Regions from separate parts of the Streptomyces tatrensis genome, predicted to be linked through region 2. Evidence: riboswitches for the same ligand, from Rfam matches in the RefSeq annotation. Region 2 holds a riboswitch; the other holds the start of a gene.
The links. Region 2 has a riboswitch for guanidine ahead of ACODT5_RS19635 (Ohr family peroxiredoxin). Riboswitches for the same ligand answer to the same signal wherever they lie in the genome.

Region 1 (10,147 bases), 2.8 Mb from region 2:
CGTGATGCTGTCCGAGTGGGCGGCCGCTTCGCGGAGCCGCTCTACTGTGTACCGCTGCCGGACCCGTTCAGGTAGTGGCTCGTCGGCGAAGTGCGAAGTGTCGATGCCGTAGTGGGCCAGCCTGTCGCGCAGATATCGGCGAGGGCCGGCCAGCAACAGGGTGTCCAGAAGTCTCATGAAGTCGACCATGCTGGTGGCCAGTGGCGCGGTTCGACTCAACCGGTCCCGCGTGTACCTGACTTTGCTCATGCCGACATCCTTGCCTTGCGGCCGCGGTACGTGTCTGTAGCCGCAGGGCAGTTGGGGCAGAGGATTCGAAGGTTCTCCTGCCGGTTGTCCCACCACTCGCCATTGATGTGATCGACCTCGTGTCGGAGCGGTTTGTCGTTCCACATCGTGCCGACGCCGCACTCGGCGCATTCCTCGGAAACGCCGACCTTCAGCAACTCTCGTCGCAAGCGCTGGCCAGGGACACGGCCGTCCTGCGGATCCCTGAGCGAGAGCGCCGGTCCGAGAGAGCCCTTGGGGCGCCTCCGGGTGGCGACGAAATGCGATGTGTCGATGCCGAGAGCCGCGATCCGCCGCGAGATATGTGTCTGGTTGCCGCCGACGTTGCTGATACCGAGTCGGCTGACCACCTCCGAGATGGATGTGGACTCGGCCACCAGCTCCCGGAGTCGCTCCGCCGTGTGCCGTGCCCATTTCGTGGGGAAGTGGGAACAGTCGATTTCCGCTTCCCGCATCTTCGTCCGTAGATAGCGCCTGCTGCCGCTGCTCGGCGTGCCGCCGCACCACCGGACTGCGTCGTCCCAGTTGCTCGTCTCGCGGGCTGCGGCTTCCAGCAGTTCCCGCGTGTATCGGACGGCCATTGATTCCCCCTATCGGCCGCTCGTGCGGCCTTCGTACGGAATAACGGACCGATAGTCGGACGGTTACGGCCTAACTCGTCCGATAAACGGAACAGCCCGCACCGTTTGTCGAGTGCGGGCCGTTCCGGAGGGAGGGGCGGGAATCAGATGCCCAGGTCCTTGATGATCTTGGCTACGTGGCCCGTGGCCTTGACGTTGTAGAGGGCGCGTTCGACCTTGCCCTCCTCGTCGACGATCACCGTGGAGCGGATGACCCCGGTGACGGTCTTGCCGTACAGCTTCTTCTCGCCGAACGCCCCGTATGCCGTCAGGACCTCCTTCGAGGGGTCGCTGACCAGGGTGACCTTCAGGTGCTCCTGCTCGCGGAACTTCGCCAGCTTCTCCGGCTTGTCCGGGGAGACGCCGATGACGTCGTAGCCGGCCGTGGCCAGGACGGCCAGGTTGTCCGTGAAGTCGCAGGCCTGCTTGGTGCAGCCCGGCGTCAGGGCGGTCGGGTAGAAGTACACGATGACTTTGCGGCCCTTGTGGTCGGCGAGCGAGATCTCGTTGCCGTCCGCGTCGGGCAGGGTGAAGGCGGGGGCGATGTCGCCCGGCTCAAGTCGCTCGCTCATTCTCAACAGTCTCCTCAAGAGGGGATCGGTACGGTGTCGAGACTAAGCTGCTGACAGACTGTTCATGGTGGGCTACACCCGCCGAGGGACCGACCACGACGACGGAGGCAGCGCGGTGCCGGAAGCCAGGACCCCCGCACAGATCGAGGCGGACATCGTCCGCCGCCGCGAGCAGCTCGCCGAGGCGCTCGACGAGATCGGGGTGCGCCTGCACCCCAAGACGATCGTCGGGGACGCCAAGGCGAAGGTGGTCGGCAACATCGACCACGTCGTCGGCCGTGCGGTGGCGACGGTGAACCGCCTCGTCACCGATGCCGGTGACGCGCTGCGCCACGACGACGGCGCCCCGCGCATCGAGCGGATCGTGCCGGTCGCGCTGCTCGTGGTGGGTGTCGTGGGCCTGCTGGTGGTGTCGGCGCGACGAAAGCGCTGATGACCCTGTGGGGTGCGGGGCGGGTGTGGGCGGGTAGGTTCGGGCCGTGAGCGAGAACACCACTACCCACGACAAGCTGCCCATCCGCATGCTGCACGACCGCGTGCTCGTGAAATCCGATTCGCCGGAGGGTGAGCGCCGCTCGGGCGGCGGCATCCTGATTCCTGCGACGGCCGCGGTGGGCAAGCGGCTGGCCTGGGCCGAGGTGGTCGCGGTCGGGCAGAACGTACGGACCGTCGAGCCGGGGGACCGGGTGCTGTACGACCCCGAGGAGCGGGCCGAGGTGGAGGTGCGCGGGGCCACGTACCTGCTGATGCGGGAGCGGGACCTGCACGCCGTGGCCGCCGAGCGGCTGGAGGGGTCCGAGGACTCCACGGGGCTCTACCTTTAGCCCCCGAGCAGCCCCCGAGCAGAGTGTGAAAAGGGCCGGTGACCATCGTCACCGGCCCTTTTCGTTCGGTTTTGCTACGGTGGTGGGGAACCCCCGACGAGACGCGCCGTACCGGGTCGCCCTTGGCCAGTGGCCAGTGGCTGCATGACAAGACGACGCACCCCGTTCCGCTCTCGTCCCGGAGGTGCCTGTCATGGCCTGGGTTCTGCTCATCGTCGCTGGTCTGATCGAAGTCGCTTGGTCGATCGGCATGAAGTTCACCGACGGATTCACCCGGCTCTGGCCGAGCGTGTTCACGGGCGCCGGCATCGTGGCGAGCATGGTGCTGCTGTCGATCGCGGTCAAGACCCTGCCGATCGGTACGGCGTACGGCGTGTGGGTCGGCATCGGCGCGGCCGGTGCGGCGGTGGTCGGGATGGTCGCCATGGGGGAGCCCGTCACCGCCGCCCGGATCTTCTTCATCTGTCTGCTGCTGGCCGCCGTCGTCGGGCTGAAGGCGACCTCCGGTCACTGAGTCACCGGTTCACTGGGTTACTCCAGTAGGTCCGCCGGTGGGCGTAGGCCCTCGGTGGTGCCGCCTTGGGTGCCCGTGGTGGTGCCGTTCGTGGTGCCGCCGTCGGTCTGGCCGCCGTCCGTTTGACCTCCGGTGGTCTGGCCGCCGTCCGTCTGGCCGCCGGTGGTCTGACCCCCGTCCGTCTGGCCGCCCGTGTTCTGGCCTCCGTTGGTCTGCCCGCCCGTCGTCTGGCCCCCGTTCGTCTGTCCGCCCGTGGACGGGCTCCGGGTCGGGCGGCCGGGCCGGTTCGAGGGGCGGTCGCCCGGGGTTTCCTCCGGGGAGGGGGTCGGGTCCTGGTTCACGGGCGGGGGCGGCGGGGGCTGGTTGGCGCCCGGCATGAGCTCCAGGTCGAAGTCGACGGGGTCGGTGTCCGCCAGGGCCGTCTTCGTGTACTGGGCCCAGATCCGGGCCGGGTAGCCGCCGCCGCCGATGCGGGCCTCGCCCAGGGCTCCGTAGAGGGATTCCAGGGAGCCGGTGTCGGGGTCCTGGCCCATCATCGAGACGACGGTGACCAGGTTCGGGGTGTACGCCGCGAACCAGGCCGAGCGGTCCAGTTCGCCGGTGCCGGTCTTGCCGGCGGCCGGGTGGCCGGCGGCCAGGGCGGCCGTACCGGTGCCGTTGTCCACGACGCTGACCAGCATGGACGTGGTGGTGTCGGCGGCTTCGCGGCTGACGGCCTGGGCCGGGTCGCGCGGCGGGAGCGGGATGGTGTCCCCGGCCTTGGTGATCTTCTCGACGAAGGTGTGCGGGGTGTGGCGGCCGTGGGCGGCGAGGGTCGCGTAGGCCTGGGTCATGTCCAGGACGCTGGCTTGCATGGTGCCGAGCGCCATGGCCGGTCCCGCGTCGAAGTTCGGGGTGTTCTCGGGGATGCCGAGGGCGATGGCGGTCTGCTTGACCTTGTCGGTGCCGACGTCGACGACCATCTGGGCGAAGACGGAGTTGACGGAAAGGTCGGTGGCGGTGTTGACGGTGATGTTGCCGTAGCTGAGCTGCCCCTCGTTCTCCGGGGCGTAGGGGATGCGGCTGCCGACGACGCGTCGCTTGTTGTCGCCGTTGTAGATCGTGAACGGGGTGATCGTGCGGCCGTCCTGGGTGCGCGAGTCGTTCTGCACGGCGGAGGCGAAGACGAACGGCTTGAAGGTGGAGGCCACTTGGTAGTCGTGCCGGGTGGCGTTGTTGACGTACTGCTTGGTGTAGTCGATGCCGCCGTACATGGCGACGACCTTGCCGGTGGCCGGGTCGATGGAGACGGCTCCGGTGCGTACGACGCGGTCCGCCTTGCGCGTCTTGGGGTCGAGCTTGCTGACCATCTTGTCGTTGACGGCGTCGACGATGGCGGTCTGGCGGGTCTTGTCGATGGTCGTGGTGATGCGGTAGCCGCCCTCGGCGAGGGTCTTGTCGTCGAGGATCTTGTTCTGGGCGATGTAGTCCTTGATGGCCTCGACGAGGTAGCCGCGCTGTCCTGAGAGGCCGGCGGCCGGGCGGACCTTGCCGGGCTCGGGGAACTGGGTGGCCGCGCGTTCGGCGGGGGTCATCCAGCCCTTCTTGACCATGCCGTCGAGTACGTAGTTCCAGCGGGCGAGGGCGCGGCCGCGGCCCTGGGGGTGGGCGACGACGTCGAAGGCGCTGGGGGAGTTGAGGAGGGTGGCGAGGTAGGCGCCCTCGGCGGTGGTGAGCTTGCCGACGTCCTTGCCGTAGTAGGCCTGGGCGGCGGCCTGGATGCCGTAGGCGTTGCGGCCGAAGTAGCTGGTGTTCAGGTATCCCTCGAGGATGTAGTTCTTCGACTTCTCACGACCGAGCTTGATCGCGATGAAGAACTCCTTCACCTTCCGCTTGATCGTCTGTTCCTGGCCCAGGTAGTAGTTCTTGACGTACTGCTGGGTGATGGTCGATCCGGACTGGGTGCCCTTGCCGGTCGCGGTGTTCCAGGCGGCGCGCAGCATCGCGGCGGGGTCCACGGCGCGTTCGGAGTGGAAGTCGCGGTCCTCGGCGGCCAGTACGGCCTCCTGGACGGTCAGGGGGATCTGGGAGAGCTGCACGTTGACGCGGTTGACCTCGCCGTCGCGGGCGAGCTGGGTGCCGTCGGTGTAGAGGTAGACGTTGGACTGTGCCGTGGCGGCCGCGTTGGCGGGCGGGATGTGGACCAGCAGGTAGCCGGCCACGAGGGCGCCGCCGATGAGCAGGGCGAGCAGCAGGCACGCGCCCAGGACCATGCGCCAGGTCGGGAGGAGGCGGCGCCAGCCGGTGCGCTTGCGCTTGGCCTTCTTCGCCGCCTTGGCCCGCTCCTTCTCCGCTCTCTTCGCGTCCTTGGCCGTGGGGGGAGCTCCGGGTTGCGGGGGCGCGTCGGGGCCGGGGGCCCGCTGCCCGTCGGGGGTGTCGGGATCGCGAGGCGTCCATCCGGGCGGTGGTGACGGGTCGCTCATCTCCGGGACTCCTCGGCGCCGTACGAAATATCCACATCTGTACCTCATGCTGTCTACCCGATGGCCGCCGGTTCCGCTCCGGACGGGCGTAATTCGTTCGCGTGGATCGCCCCTCCGCACTAAGCTCGCGCGCTTTGGCCGACCTAGGAACGACGCAGCAACGATCCGGGAAACGGAGGGGATGTGGTGCGCGAGCCGATGGCCCGGCGAGCCGGGCTCTACGGGGCGGTCGCCGCCGGGGGCTTTCGCAGGTACGCGACCTACGGAACGGCCACCGCGGCCGGGGTGTTCACGAACACCGTGTTCGGCTTCATCCTGGCCTACACGTACATCGCGCTCTGGGACGAGCGGCCCGGGCTCGGCGGCTACGACCAGGCCGAGGCCCTCACGTTCATGTGGGTCAGTCAGGCGCTGCTGTCCGCGGGGGCGCTGATCGGCGGTGGCTTCCAGGAGGAGTTCCAAGAACGCGTCCGTACGGGTGACATCGCCGTCGACCTGTACCGTCCGGCCGATCTCCAGGCGTGGTGGCTCGCGGGTGACCTGGGCCGGGCGGTGTTCCAACTCCTGGGCCGCGGCGTGGCGCCGCTGGTGGTCGGCGCGCTCGCCTTCCAACTGGCGCTGCCCACCGCTCCGCTGCGCTGGCTGCTGTTCCTGGTCTCCGTGTTCCTCGGGCTGGTGGTGAGCTTCGCGCTGCGCTACCTGCTGGGGCTGGCGGCCTTCTGGCTGATGGACGGGGCCGGGATCAACATGATGGCCACCGTCGTCTCCATCTTCTTCTCCGGGATGCTGCTGCCGCTGACCGTGTTCCCGGGCGGCTTCGGGGAGTTCGTCCGCCTCCTGCCGTGGGCGGCGATGCTCCAGGTGCCGGTGGACGTGCTGCTCGGCGGGGGTTCGGGGGGCGCGGGTACGGGAGCCGCGGGTACGGCGGGGGCGCTGGGGTTCCAGGCCGCGTGGGCGGTGGTGCTGCTCGGGCTGGGGCGGCTGGTGCAGTCGGCGGCGACGCGGAAGGTGGTGGTCCAGGGTGGCTGAGCGGGTCGTGGAGGGCGGGGCCGGGGTGACCGCGTCGGCTGAGGTGACCGCGTCGGCTGAGGTGACCGCGTCGGCCGAGGTGGCGGCGGCGCCGGAACTGCTCGTCCCGCAGCGCAGCCGGGTCCTGGAAGGGCTGCGCGGTTACGGCCTGATCGCCGCGATGTGGATCCGGTCGACGATGACGTACCGCACGTCCTTCTTCCTCTCGACCTTCGGCAACGCGGCCATCACCCTCCTCGACTTCGTCGCGATCACGATCATGTTTTCGCACGTGGACGAGCTGGGCGGCTTCACGCTGCCCGAGATCGCCCTGCTGTACGGGTCCTGCTCGGCCTCCCTGGGCCTGGCCGACCTGCTGCTCGGCAACACCGACCGGATCGGCGCCCGGGTCCGCGACGGCTCCCTCGACACCATGCTGGTCCGCCCGGTCCCGGTGCTCGCCCAGGTGGCGGCCGACCGCTTCGCGCTGCGCCGGCTGGGGCGGATCGTGCAGGGGCTCGCGGTGCTGGGGTGGGCCGTCTCGGAGCTGGACCAGCTGCACTGGACGGTCGGGAAGGTGCTGATGGTGCCCGTGATGATCACGGCCGGGGCGGCGATCTTCGGCGCGGTGATGGTGGCCGGGGCGGCCTTCCAGTTCCTCGCCGGGGACGCGGCGGAGGTGCAGAATAGCTTCACCTACGGCGGCTGCACCATGCTCCAGTACCCGCCGACCGTCTTCGCGAAGGATCTGCTGCGCGGGGTGACCTTCATCGTGCCGCTCGCCTTCGTCAACTGGCTGCCCGCCCTGTACGTGCTGGGCCGGCCCGATCCGCTGGGGCTGCCGGGGTGGGTGTCGTACGCGAGCCCGCTCGTGGCCTTCGTGGTGTTCCTCCCCGCGTCGCTGGCCTGGCGCGCCGGGGTCCGTTCGTACCGCAGCACGGGGAGCTAGCCATGCCGGATCCGGAAGCGCTGATTTCACTGCACGAGGTCGAGAAGGTCTTCGACGTACGCCGCAGGGTGGGCCTGGTGCGCCGGGAGAAGCGGCAGGTCAGGGCCGTGGACGGGATCAGCTTCGAGGTGAGGCGGGGCGAGATGGTCGGCTACATCGGGCCCAACGGCGCCGGCAAGTCGACCACCATCAAGATGCTGACCGGCATCCTCACGCCGAGCGGCGGCCGGCTGCGGGTCGCCGGCATCGATCCGGCGCGGGAGCGGCTGCGCCTCGCGCACCGGATCGGCGTGGTGTTCGGGCAGCGCACGACGCTGTGGTGGGACCTGCCGCTGAAGGACTCGTACGCGCTGATGCGGCGGATGTACCGGATCCCGCCGGCGCGGTTCGCGCAGAACATGGAGCGCTGCGTGGACCGGCTCGACCTCGCCGAGCTGCTTGACGTACCCGTACGGCAGTTGTCGCTGGGGCAGCGGATGCGCGGGGACATCGCGGCGGCGCTGCTGCACGACCCCGACGTGCTGTACCTGGACGAGCCGACGATCGGGCTGGACGTGGTGAGCAAGGCGAGCGTACGGGGCTTCCTGCGGCAGCTGAACGAGGAGCTCGGTACGACGGTGCTGCTGACCACGCACGATCTCCAGGACATCGAGCAGCTGTGCGAGCGGGTGATGGTGATCGACCACGGGCGGCTGGTGTACGACGGCTCGCTGGGCGGGCTGCACACGGCGGGCGGCGCGGACGGTGCGGTGGTGAGCGAGCGGACGCTGGTGGTGGACCTGGAGCGGGAGCTCCCGCCGATCGAGGTGGCGGGGGCGCGGGTGGTGAAGGTGGAGGGCGCGCGGCAGTGGCTGGCGTTCCCGGCGCGGGCCTCGGCGGCTCCGCTGGTGGCGGCGGTGGCGGCGGAGTATCCGCTGCTGGACCTGTCGGTGCGGGAGCCGGACATCGAGGACGTGATCGCGCGGATGTACGCGGGGCGGGGGTAGAGCGGGGCGGAGGTAGAGCGGGGCGGAGGTAGAGCGGGGATAAATCAGGGACAACCCTGAGCCGGAGCGGGGTTCGGGGCCGTACCGCTCGTCGGGGTGACTGCATAGGCTGGTCTTCATGAGTGACGAGCGGCCTGAGAAGCCGGTGCCCGAGAAGTCGCGGTCCGAGGGGTCGCTGCCGGAGCCGGCGCTGCCCGGAGGGCCGTCGCCCTCGCCATTGCCCTCGCCGGCGCCGCTGCCGGAGCTGCGGGCTTCGGACGCCGACCGGGAGCGGGTGGTGGACCGGCTGCGGGACGCCGTCGCCGAGGGCCGGCTCGACATGGACGAGTTCGAGGAGCGCCTGGACGCGGCCTACCGGTCCCGCACGTACGCGGAGCTCGAACCGCTGACGCGGGATCTGCCCGCGCTCGGTGCGACGGCCCCGATCGCGGCCGCCCCGGTGGCTCCGGTCGGGCTGACGAAGGCGGTGCCGGCGGGTTCGCAGGCCGACTGGCCCGCCCGGATCGTGGGCGGCGGAGGGATGGCGGGCGGCCCGGCGATGGCCGTGGCGGTCATGTCGGGCTTCCAGCGCAAGGGCAACTGGACCGTGCCCGCCCGTTTCCACGCCGTGGCGTTCTGGGGCGGAGGCGAGCTCGACCTGCGCGAGGCGAACTTCGCGGAGCGGGAGGTGGTGATCAACTGTGTCGCCGTCATGGGCGGCATCCAGATCATCGTGCCGCCGGGCGTCGAGCTCGACGTACGCGGCATCGGCGTGATGGGCGGCTTCGACCAGACGGACAGCCCCGGCCCGGTGGAGCCGGGGGCTCCGAGGGCGGTCGTGACGGGCCTTGCCTTCTGGGGCGGGGTCGAGGTGAAGGTGAAACCGCCGAAGCAGCGGGCGGTCTCGAAGCAGAAGCCGCGCAAGGAGCTGTAAGGAGCTGCAAGGAGCTGTAAGGAGGGAGCCCGTGAAGGGCCCGCGCTCCGCAGCCGGGAGGATCAGTACGGCGCGCCGGGAACTCCCCGGGCGCCCCGGGAGTCGGATGCTATGAAGTCGGACGCTTTGCGGACGAAATCGTCGCCCGGGGGAAGGCAGGAGCACGTGGAGCAGGGCAGCACGACGGCAACGGCGGAGGCTGAGTCGTCGTCATCATCGGCATCGTCCTCTTCGACGACGTCATCGACCGGGGCTGCGGCACGGGGCGGCTTCGTGTTCAGCGAGGCGGATGAGGAGCGCCGGCGCGGCGTGCGCCGGATGAAGCGGACCGCCACCGGCCTGCTGGTCCTGGTCGCGCTGATCTACGTAGCGGCGAAGTGGGCGGAGCACGCGGGCGCGGGCGGCTGGGCCGGGTACGTCGCGGCCGGGGCCGAGGCGGGCATGGTCGGCGCGCTCGCGGACTGGTTCGCCGTCACCGCCCTGTTCCGGCGGCCGCTCGGACTGCCCATCCCGCACACCGCGATCATCCCGACGAAGAAGGACCAGCTCGGCGTCTCGCTCGGGGAGTTCGTCGGGGAGAACTTCCTCTCCGCCGACGTGGTGCGCACGAGGCTGCACGCGCTGGGCATCGGCGGCCGGCTCGGCGCCTGGCTGGCCGAGCCCGCGCACGCCGACCGGGTCACGGCGGAGCTGGCGACCGCACTGCGCGGGGCGCTGACGGTCCTGCGGGACTCCGACGTGCAGGCCGTCGTGGGCGAGGCGATCACGCGGCGGGCCGAGACGGCGGAGATCGCGCCGGGGATCGGCAAGACGCTGGAGAAGGTCGTCGCGGACGGCGGCCACCGCCGGGTCGTGGACCTGGTGTGCGCGCGGGCGCACGACTGGCTGGTCACCCACGCCGAGTCGGTGGAGGCGGCGGTGCAGGGCGGGGCGCCCGGCTGGACCCCGAGGTTCGTGGACCGCAAGATCGGCGACCGCGTCTACAAGGAACTGCTCCGCTTCGTCCAGGAG
Region 2 (10,147 bases):
TGCGCCGTGGCTGACACCGCGCACGACCCCGTGGAGCCCCCGCACCACCCTGTCGGGCCGCCCCTGCACAACCACATCGGGGGAGTGGACCGGCCCGCCGCCTCGGGCGCGACCATGACCCTCACCGACCCCGCCACCGGCCGCGTGCACCGCCACGCCCCGCGCTCGGGCCCCGCCGACACGGACGCGGCCTGCTTCGCCGCGGCGGCCGCGTACGGGCACTGGTCCACCACCACCCCGGCAGAGCGGCAGCGGGCTCTCCTCGGCATCGCCGACGCCATCGAGGCGCATGCGGAGGCCTTCACCACCGCCGAGACCGGGGACACCGGCAAGCCCGCCGAGCAGTTCCGGGACGACGAGCTGCCCGCGATCGCCGACGCCGTCCGCTACTTCGCCGGAGCCGCGCGGAACCTCCCCGGCGCCGCCGCGGCCGAGTACACCGAGGGCCGCACCTCCCTGCTGCGCCGCGAACCGGTCGGGGTCTGTGCCCAGATCACCCCCTGGAACTACCCGCTGATGATGGCCGCCTGGAAGATCGCTCCGGCCATCGCCGCCGGAAACACCACCGTGCTCAAGCCCGCCGACACCACCCCCTCCTCGTCCGTGCTCCTGGCCCGGATCGCCGCGGAACACCTGCCGCCGGGCGTGCTCAACGTCGTCTGCGGAGACCGCGACACCGGCCGCGCCCTCACCGCCCATCCGGCGGTCGCCCTGATCGCCGTCACCGGCAGCGTCCGGGCCGGACAGGAGATCGCGGCGGCCGCCGCGGCCGGCCTCAAGCGCGTCCACCTGGAACTCGGCGGGAACGCACCCGTCATCGTCCACGAGGACGTGGACGTGAAGGCCACCGCCGCCGCCCTCGCCGCGGTCGCCTACTACAACGCCGGCCAGGACTGCACCGCGCCCACCCGGCTCCTGGTCCACCACCGGATCCACGACGCGTTCCTCGCGGCCTTCGCCGCCGAGGCAGCCGGGCTCCGCGCGGGCGCCGACTTCGGCCCCCTCAACAACACCGCCCAACTGGCCTCCGTACAGGGGCTGCTGGACCGTCTGCCGCCCCATGCCGGGATCGTCACCGGCGGCAGCCGGCTCCCGCGCCCCGGCTTCTTCCACGAACCCACCGTCGTCGCGGGCGTCCGCCAGGACGACGAGATCGTGCAGGAGGAGATCTTCGGACCCGTAGTGACCGTCCAGCCCTTCGCCGACGAGGCCGAGGCCCTGTACCTCGCCGACGGGGTGCGCTTCGGCCTGGCCGCGAGCGTGTGGACCACCGACCACGACCGCGCGATGCGCGCCACCCGCTCCCTGCACACCGGAATCGTCTGGGTGAACACCCACGGCACCACGGTCTCCGAGATGCCCCACGGCGGAGTCAAACACTCGGGCTACGGCAGCGACCTCTCCCTGTCCGGTCTCCTGGACTACACCCAGGTCAAGCACGTCATGCTGTGAGCGGGGGCTCCGCCTCACCGGGGGCGGGGTCGTGACCGGGGTCGTCCAGGGCCAGGAGCGTCAGCGGTACGTTGCCGCGTACCGCCTGCGAGTAGGGGCAGACCGCGTCCGCCCGGTGCAGCAGCGGCTGGAGGTCCGCCGCCCGCCAGCCGGGGAGGCTGACGGTGAGGGCCACCGCGAGGCCGTAGCCGGCAGGCGTGTCCGTGGTGCCGAGCTGCACTTCGCACGCCACGCGCGCGGCGGAGGCGTCCGCCCCGAACTCGGCGGCGACCTCCGCGAGCGCGGAGGTGAAGCAGGCGGCGAAACCGGCCGCGAACAGCTGCTCGGGGTTGGTGGTGCCCGGGACCTTCTTGCGCGGCGGGGCCAGGCGGACGTCCAGGCGCCCGTCGTCGGTGCGGACGGATCCGGTACGTCCCCCGGCGGCGTGCGCGGTCGTCCGGTACAGGCTGCGGGTGAGTGGCGCGGTCATGGCGTACGGCCCATCTTGCTCGACGAGGACGCTGCCCGGGTGCGGACAGCGGAAGGCGCCGCTCGTGCGGCACCTCGCGCGTCGTCGTGCGTAACCGGGTACGGCGCATCTCGTCCGGGGCCTCGGGTCTCGCGTCGGCCGCCGGACAATCTAGCAACGCGGACGGCCCTCCGGGGCGCCGCCCGCGGTGACCCTCCTCACCCGCGGCCGGCCCCGTCGCGATCCGCGGACGCGGGCCGGTACCGGCTCCGGTACGCCCCCGGAGGCATGCCCTCCCACCTGTTGAAGGCGCGGACCAGGGCCGTCGCACCGCTCAGGCCGACGAGCGGCGCTATCCGGTCCAGCGGCAGGTCCGTGGTCTCCAGCAGCCGCCCGGCCCGGCCGTGGCGGGCGGTGTCGAGGAGCGCGCGCCACGAGGTGCCCTCCGCCTGCAGGGCCCTGCGCAGGGTCCGGACGCCGAGGCTGAGCTCCCTGGCGGGTCCCTCGATGACCGCGTCCGCGAGCGCTGCGCCCTCCAGCCACTGCCGTACGCGCTCGGCGACGGTCACCGCCGCGGACAGCCGGTGCAGGAGCCGGTCGGCGTAGGCCCGGTGCAGGGCGTTGAGCGCCGGGTCGTAGAGGGGGCGGCGCCGGTCGAGGTCCGCGTCGGCGACCGTGATCGCGGTCTCCGCGGCGCCGAAGGTGACGGGGCAGCCGAGGACGTGGGCGTAGGGCTCCGCCGAGCCCCGGCGGGGATGGGCGAACGACACGGCCACGGGCGCCCAGCCGTCGCCGGCGATCCAGCGGCCCGCCCGCACCATGCTGCTGACGATCGCCTCCACCCGCTGGGGGTGCATGGCCGCCGGGCCGGCGGCCGGCCGGTAGCAGACCCGGCCGACGCCGCCCTGGCGGTCCAGGGTCACCCGGCCCGACCGGCTCACCAGCGGGTGGTAGCGCTCGGCCGCCCGCGCGGCGTCCGCGAGGCTGGCGCAGGTGAGGACGAGGTGGCCCAGGATGTGCAGGCCCTCGGGCCTGATGCGGTCGCCCACGAGGAGCCCGGTGTGCGGGCCGGCGCCCACCGCTGCGAGTACTTCGTCCCACAGCGCGCGCACCTCGCCGAAGTCCGGCCGGTCCGTGGGGGAGGCCCGGGGAGCCGGCCCGCCGGCGCCCTCCGCCGTGGCGCTCAGGACGGCGAGGGCGTAGCACGCGGTGACGAGGGGCGGCTCGTTGGCTGACACGTCGGTCAGTCAATGCGGGCGCACCGTCCCCGTCAACACCGCCCGCGGGGCGGCGCCGGGTGCCGGTCCGGAGAGTCAACGCCTTGGCCGCCGGGGTGAATGACGGCGCCGCGGGCAGCTCCTAAGGTCGGCCTTCGGCCCTGGTCCGCGCCCCTGCCGGGCTCCTGTCGTGCCCGTGCGGCGCCCCTGCCGCGCCCTTGTCATGTCTTGTCATGAACGCATCGTGAAGGAGAGAGGGATGGGGATGAACCGACGAAGAGCCCTCGGGCGAAGCCGGTACCTGGTAACCGGCCTGGTCCTCGCGCTGGTCGCCCTGCTGCTCGGCCCCCAGGCCGCCGGCGCGGCGGCGGGCACGCGGTGGTGGGAGCCCGTGGCCCGCCCGGCCCCCGACTCGCAGGTCAACGTCGCCGGGGAGCCGTTCACCGGCACCGACGCCCAGGGCCGGGTCCGCGGATACGTCGACGGGCACGTGCACCTGATGTCCGATGAGGGCTTCGGAGGACGCCTGGTCTGCGGAAAGGTCTTCTCCCCGGCGGGGGCGGCGGACGCCCTCAAGGACTGCCCCGAGCACTACCCCAACGGCGTCCTCGCCCTCTTCGACATGATCACCAAGGGCGGTGACGGGCGGCACGACCCGACCGGCTGGCCGACGTTCCGCGACTGGCCGGCCCACGACTCCGCCACCCACCAGCAGACGTACTACGCCTGGGTGGAGCGGGCCTGGCGGGGCGGCCAGCGGATCCTGGTGAACGACATGGTCACCAACGGCGTCATCTGCTCCCTCTACTTCTTCAAGGACCGCGGCTGCGACGAGATGACCGCGATCAGGCTCCAGATCCAGAAGACGTACGAGCTCCAGGACCACGTCGACGCCATGTACGGCGGCGCCGGCAAGGGCTGGTTCCGGGTCGTCACGGAGCCCGACCAGGCGCGCAAGGTCATCCAGGAGGGCAAGCTCGCCGTGGTCCTCGGGGTGGAGGCCTCCGAACCGTTCGGCTGCAAGCAGGTGTTGGACGGCGCCCGCTGCACCATGGCCGACATCGACCGCGGACTCGACGAACTGCACCGGCTGGGCGTGCGCAGCATGTTCCTGTGCCACAAGTTCGACAACGCCCTGTGCGGCGTCCGGTTCGACTCGGGCACCCAGGGCATGGCCATCAACGTCGGCCAGTTCCTGTCGACGGGCACCTTCTGGAGCACGGAGCCCTGCCCCGGCGCCGAGCACGACAACCCGATCGGCTTCGGGCTCGCCGCCGAAGGCCACGAGGCGGGCCACGCACAGGCGGCCGCCGCCGCGACGGCCGAGGACACCGGAGCCTCCGGGGCCGATACCGAGGCCGAGGCCCGGATCCGGAGCGCCCTGCCGGAAGGCGTCGAACTGCCCGACTACGGCGCCTCCTTGCAGGCCGCCGCCGCGCAGTGCAACCGCCGGGGCCTGACCGCACTGGGCGAGTACGCGGTGCTGGGCATGACCAAGCGCAACATGATGCTGGAAATCGACCACATGAGCGTCAAGGCGGCCAACCAGGCGCTGCGCATGCTCGAAGCCGAACGCTACTCCGGCGTGCTGTCCACCCACGGCTGGATGGACGACAACTGGACCGAGCGGGTCTACCGCCTGGGCGGCTTCATCACGGGCCACATGTACGAGGCGCCCGCCTTCACCGCCGAGGCGCGCAGGCACGCCGCCCTGCGGGCCACGTACGGAGCCGGGTACGGGATCGGCACCGACATGAACGGCTTCGCCTGGCTCCCCGGCCCCCGGGCCGCGGCCGGGAACCCCGTCGTCTACCCCTTCCGCAGCCCCGACGGCGGCTCCGTCCTCGACCGGCAGGTCACCGGCTCGCGCGTCTGGGACGTCAACACCGACGGCGGCGGCACCCACTACGGCCTCGTACCCGACTGGATCGAGGACATCCGGGTCACCGGCGGCCAGGACGTGGTGGACGAGCTCATGCGGGGAGCCGAGGGATACCTGCGCACCTGGGAGGGAGCCGACGGCCACACCACCCCGTACGTACCGCTGGTCCGCGGCCACCGCCCCCACGCCGGCCACCTCGCCTCCTCACGCTCCCTGCCCGCCGGGTTCACCCACGAGGGGGTGTGGAAGGTGCTGCGGGACCCCGCGCCCGGCACGGTCCGGCTCTACGAGTGCAAGGTGGTGAACCACTCGCTGCTGACCCGCGACCCGGGATGCGAGGGCCAACAGCCCCTCGGCGCGGTCGGATACGTGTACACCAGCGCGGTGCCGGGATCGGTGCCCCTCTACCGGTGCTACGCACCCTCCGTGTTCGACCACTTCGTCTCCAACAGGGCCGACTGTGAAGGGCCTTACGTGAAGGAGGGCCTGCTCGGCCACGTCATGCCGGTGGCGGCCGCTCCGTAGCGACCGGCCCGTCAAGCGGGGGGCAGGGCCTGTTCGGACCAGACGGTCTTGCCCCCCACCGTGTAGCGGCTGCCCCAGCGGTGCGAGAGCTGGGCGACGATGTACAGGCCGCGGCCGCCTTCCTCCTCGCTCCTCGCACGCCGCATCCTCGGCTGGGTGTTGCTGGAGTCCGAGACCTCGCACGTGAGGGTGTCCGCCCGGATCAGCCGGAGCCGGACCTGACCACCGGCGTGGCGAATGGAGTTGGTGACCAGCTCGCTGACGATGAGCTCCGTGCTGAAGGCGAGCTCGTCGAGGTCCCAGGCGGTCAGCTGGTCCAGGACGAGTCGGCGCGCGTCGCCGACGACCGCCGGGTCGGCGTCGAGCACCCAGGTCGCGACGGAGGCGTCGTCCACCGCCCGGGTACGGGCCAGCAGGAGGGTGACGTCGTCCTTCAGCCGGCCCGGCGGCAACCCTTCCACGATGTCGTGCCGGGCCTCGCGCAGCGGCCGGCCCAGTACGTCCGCGCGCAGCAGGCGCTCCGCCAGGTCGCGCATTCCCTCGTCGACGTCCCCCGCTCCGCGTTCGATCAGGCCGTCGGTGTACAGGGCGAGGACGCTCCCCGGAGGCAGATCGCGTTCGACCGGCTCGAAGGGCCAGCCGCCGACCCCCAGGGGCGGCCCGGGGCTCAGCTCGACGTACTCCACGGTTCCGTCCGGGCCGACCACGGCCGGCGGCGGGTGTCCGGCGCTCGCCATGACGCACCTGTGGGTCACCGGGTCGTAGACGGCGTACAGGCAGGTGGCACCGGCCGGTCCGCCGCGCAGCAGCGTGCCCGCCTCGCCGTCCTCCGAGTCCTCGCTCTCCGCCTCGGCGGCGACCTGCAGGACCATGTCGTCCACGTGCGCCAGCAGTTCCTCGGGTTCCAGTTCCAGGTCCGCCATCGCCCGTACGGCGCTGCGCAGGCGCCCCATCATGGCCGTGGCGTGCAGCCCGTGACCGGCGACGTCCCCGACCACCAGGGCGACCCGGGCCGACGACAGGGGGATGACGTCGAACCAGTCGCCGCCCACTCCGCTGTCCGCGTCGGCGGGCAGGTAGAGGCCGGCGGCCTCCAGCGCGGGCGTTTCCGAGGTGGCCGGCGGCAGGAGGCTGCGCTGCAGGCCCACGGCCGTGCGGCGTTCCTTGGTGTACCGCCGCGCGTTGTCCACGGCGACGGCCGCACGGGCGGCGATCTCCTCCAGAAGCACCAGGTCGTCCTCGACCAGCGGGGGAGCGTTCCCCGTGCGCCAGAGCGTGATCCGTCCGAACCTGATGCCCCGCACGCACAACGGCGCCGTCATCGCCGAATGCGCACCCGGTACGGCCGTGGCCCACTCCGGGGCGGCGTCGCCCGGGGGCGCGGTGGGACGGGTTCCGAGCCCGGTGACCAGCTCTCCCCGGCACTCCCGCACCAAGGGTCCGGCCGGCTCGGGCGCGCCCGCCGCGAGGGGAGCGGCGAAGCGGGCCGTACCCGTACGCAGCACGTCCGCGTCCGCTCCGGCGACGGCCATCCGGATGAAGGGCCGCGCGGGATGCCCGTCAGCGGCCGGCTCGCCGCCGGTCAGAACGGTCTCCGCGAGATCCACCGCGGCACAATCGCCGAAGGCGGGCGCCAGGATCTTGACCAGGTCCTCGACGGTGCGCAGGACGGACAGCGAACCGCCCAGCGCGCCCGTCGCGCGGTACAGCAGGTCCAGGCGCCCGCGCGACCGCTCGTGGTCGGTGACGTCCGTGAACACCGCCGCCACACCCATCGGACGGGCGTCGGGTTCCTGCAGCCGGAACGCCTGGATGGTCACGACCCGGCCGCCCCTCGAGTCGTCCAAGGTGCGCGCGGTCGCGTTGAAACCGATCAGGGGGCTCCCGCTGCGCAGCACCTCCCGCAGCCGGTCGTCGATGATCCGCGCGTCCTCGGCCCACAGGAAGTCGGCGAGGCGCCGGCCCCTCAGGTCGACGGGCACCCCGGTGTACGGCAGCAGGTGCGTGTTCGTCCGGAGCAGGCGCAGGTCCGCGTCGAAGACGGCCAGGCCCACGCGGCCCTGCAGGAACAGTTCGTGCGTGAAGGCGTGGTCCTGCCGCCAGCGGGCGACGAGCTCCAGGGGTGCGCCGAGTACGAGGCAGCGGGCCTGGTTCCCAGAGGCGCCGTCGTTCAGCGGAACGACGCGGAAGCCGATCTCGACCTCGCCTCCCGCCCCGTGCCGCAGCACGGCCCGGCCCTCCCACCCAGCCGCTGCGCCCTGCCCGCCCTGCCCGCCCTGAGCCAGAACCGCTGCCCAGCTGCCCGCGTCGGCCAGGAGCTCCCGCGCCGGCCGTCCGCACACGTCTGCGGACCGGCGCTCCAGCAGGGCTTCGGCGGCCGGTGTCCAGGCGACGACGGTCCCGGCACCGTCCAGCAGCGCCGCGGCCGTGTTGGTGACAGCGAAGGGATAATCCTGGTTGCCCTCAGTGGCGCGCATGCGTGCCCATCTCGTCCGCCGGTCCCGCTGTGCCCATGCTGGTCGAAGTCCGCAACGAGGGCCAGGGGCGCTACGCCATCCGGTACCGGCTCACGGGTGTCAGCCGTCAGCGGAGGCCTGGGCGTCCCGGTTCTCCCCGGATCCGACACGGTCGGGCCGATTCAGCCACTCGTAGACGCCGGTGGCGAGCACCCCGCAGGCCGAGGGGACGGCCAGAGACCGGTGCCCGCCCCGGATGTGACTCCGGGGCGGGCACCTTCCGGGCTGCTGGGGGACGGGGCCCCCGGGGCGGTGCCGGCCGGTCTCAGAGGAGGGACACCCGGTACTTGGCGAGGGCCTCCGGCACCGGCTGGTAGAACGTCGTGCCGCCGACCGAGCAGTTGCCGCTGCCGCCGGAGGTGATGCCGAGCGCCTTCGTACCGTCGTACAGCGCGCCGCCCGAGTCGCCCGGCTCCGCGCACACGTTGGTCTGGATCATGCCGCGCACCGTGCCGCCGCCGCTGTAGTGGACGGTGGCGTTCAGGGCCGTGACCGTACCGCTCTTCGTGCCGGTGGTGGAGCCGCTCCGCTTGACGGGCTCGCCCACGTAGGCGTTGGCGGCGGTGAAGCCGCCGGGGTGGCTGAGCGAGGCGTTGTCGTAGCGGACCAGCGCGTAGTCGTTGCCCGGGAAGCTGGACCCGACGGTGGGGCCGATCAGCGTGCTCTGGGCGGAGTTGGTGTACCAGGTCTTGACCACGTTGCCGCAGTGGCCGGCGGTCAGGAAGGAGTACGTGCTGCCGCTGACGACGTTGAAGGCGGCCGAACAGCGGTAGCCGCCGCCGTAGATGGCATCACCCGGACCCAGGAGCCGGGTGAACTTCCCCGGGGTGCGCTCGATCCGCAGCGCACCCGCCTCGGCCCCCGCCGCCCTTCTGATCTTCGCGAGGTCGGCTGCCGAGACCGTGCTGTCGGCCGTCACGACGACCCGGCCGGCCGCCTGGTCCACGTGCCATGCGGTGCCGCCGACCTCGGCGCCCAGGACGGCCTGGTCGACCTTGGCCAGCTGCGTCGCCCCGAAGGACTGCGGGGCGGCTGCCTGAGCGGTGGGCAGGGTGAGCGCGGCGGCCGTCAGCAGGCCCGTGGCCACGGCGGTGAAAGCGGCTCGCCTTGCTGTGCGGGTGGGGGAACTGGTGCGCGTGATCCTCACTGATCTCCTCCTCGGAGCGTCGGGGCCCGTGGGGTTGGGGGCCCTGTGAGGCGCATTCAGGGATTGGCGTGTCCCTGACAGGCGCTGCCAGTGAAGTATGTGGAGGCGCGCCGTCGCGCACAAGACTGCCGCCGACGGAGGTCGTCCGCCCGGCCCGCCCCGCGTGCACGTGGCCGAGAAAAGCCCATGGCGCCTAGGGGGTTCTCAGTGCAATTTCACATTGCTATGTTACGCGTCACTGCCTCATCCACCCCTGCCGCCCTGTCAGGAGACCTCGTTGCGCGCTCCCGGATCCGTCCGTACTTCCCTGCTCACCGCCGCGATAGCGGCGACGCTCGCCCTGTCCGCGCTCCCCGCGGCCCAGGCCGCCACCGTGCCCGCCCCGGCATCCGCACCCGCTGCCGCGGCGAAGGCGGGACCCGCGCCGGCCAAGTCCAAGTCCGCGTCCGGCCGGGACAAGCACGACCGGGTGGAGCGGGCCGCCACCGCCGCGAACGCCACCCAGGCCGCAGGCGGCGGCTCCTGTCATTCGCCGAAGTGCAAGGCCGAACTGGAGGCGCGGCTCTTCCCGTACACGTACACCTACGACAAGGGCGCGCTCAAGGTCCGCACCGCGCTCGACCGGGCCACCGTCGACCAGCTCTACTACGCGAGCAAGCAGGTCAAGACGCAGTTCCACCGCGTCCTCGGCACCGACCAGCCGCTCGCGGGCGACACCAACGCCAGCCTCAACATCGTGCTCTACGCCTCGCGCGCCGACTACGTGGCCTACCAGCCGGTCCTCACCGGTCTGAGCACCGACAACGGCGGCATGTACATCGAGTCCACGGCGACCTTCTACACCTACCAGCGGCGCGTGCCCCAGGACTCCTCCCTGACCCTGGAAGAGCTGTTCCGCCACGAGTACGCCCATTACCTGAACGGCCGGTTCGCCGTCCCGGGCACCTTCGGCTCCGGCGC

Region 1: it holds a riboswitch for guanidine, as region 2 does, so the genes downstream of both, ACODT5_RS32375 (DMT family transporter) here and ACODT5_RS19635 (Ohr family peroxiredoxin) in region 2, are expected to answer to the same signal.

What each region holds. Positions count from the first base shown of each region.
Region 1 is NZ_JBMDLB010000011.1:3,667,403-3,677,549, reverse strand. Features, by position in the region: gene ACODT5_RS32400 (HNH endonuclease) at 1-249, opposite strand, end outside; gene ACODT5_RS32395 (HNH endonuclease family protein) at 246-869, opposite strand; gene bcp (thioredoxin-dependent thiol peroxidase) at 1,013-1,480, opposite strand; gene ACODT5_RS32385 (DUF3618 domain-containing protein) at 1,545-1,913, shown strand; gene ACODT5_RS32380 (GroES family chaperonin) at 1,960-2,304, shown strand; guanidine-III (ykkC-III) riboswitch at 2,373-2,466, shown strand; gene ACODT5_RS32375 (DMT family transporter) at 2,498-2,818, shown strand; gene ACODT5_RS32370 (transglycosylase domain-containing protein) at 2,836-5,280, opposite strand; gene ACODT5_RS32365 (ABC transporter permease) at 5,479-6,309, shown strand; gene ACODT5_RS32360 (ABC transporter permease) at 6,371-7,237, shown strand; gene ACODT5_RS32355 (ABC transporter ATP-binding protein) at 7,240-8,223, shown strand; gene ACODT5_RS32350 (DUF1707 SHOCT-like domain-containing protein) at 8,342-9,136, shown strand; gene ACODT5_RS32345 (DUF445 domain-containing protein) at 9,410-10,147, shown strand, end outside.
Region 2 is NZ_JBMDLB010000011.1:871,099-881,245, reverse strand. Features, by position in the region: gene ACODT5_RS19645 (flavin monoamine oxidase family protein) at 1-14, shown strand, start outside; gene ACODT5_RS19640 (aldehyde dehydrogenase family protein) at 115-1,452, shown strand; gene ACODT5_RS19635 (Ohr family peroxiredoxin) at 1,442-1,921, opposite strand; guanidine-III (ykkC-III) riboswitch at 1,997-2,060, opposite strand; gene ACODT5_RS19630 (AraC family transcriptional regulator) at 2,119-3,138, opposite strand; gene ACODT5_RS19625 (hypothetical protein) at 3,383-5,524, shown strand; gene ACODT5_RS19620 (ATP-binding SpoIIE family protein phosphatase) at 5,536-8,001, opposite strand; gene ACODT5_RS19615 (S1 family peptidase) at 8,306-9,187, opposite strand; partial or broken gene ACODT5_RS19610 (collagenase) at 9,726-10,147, shown strand, end outside.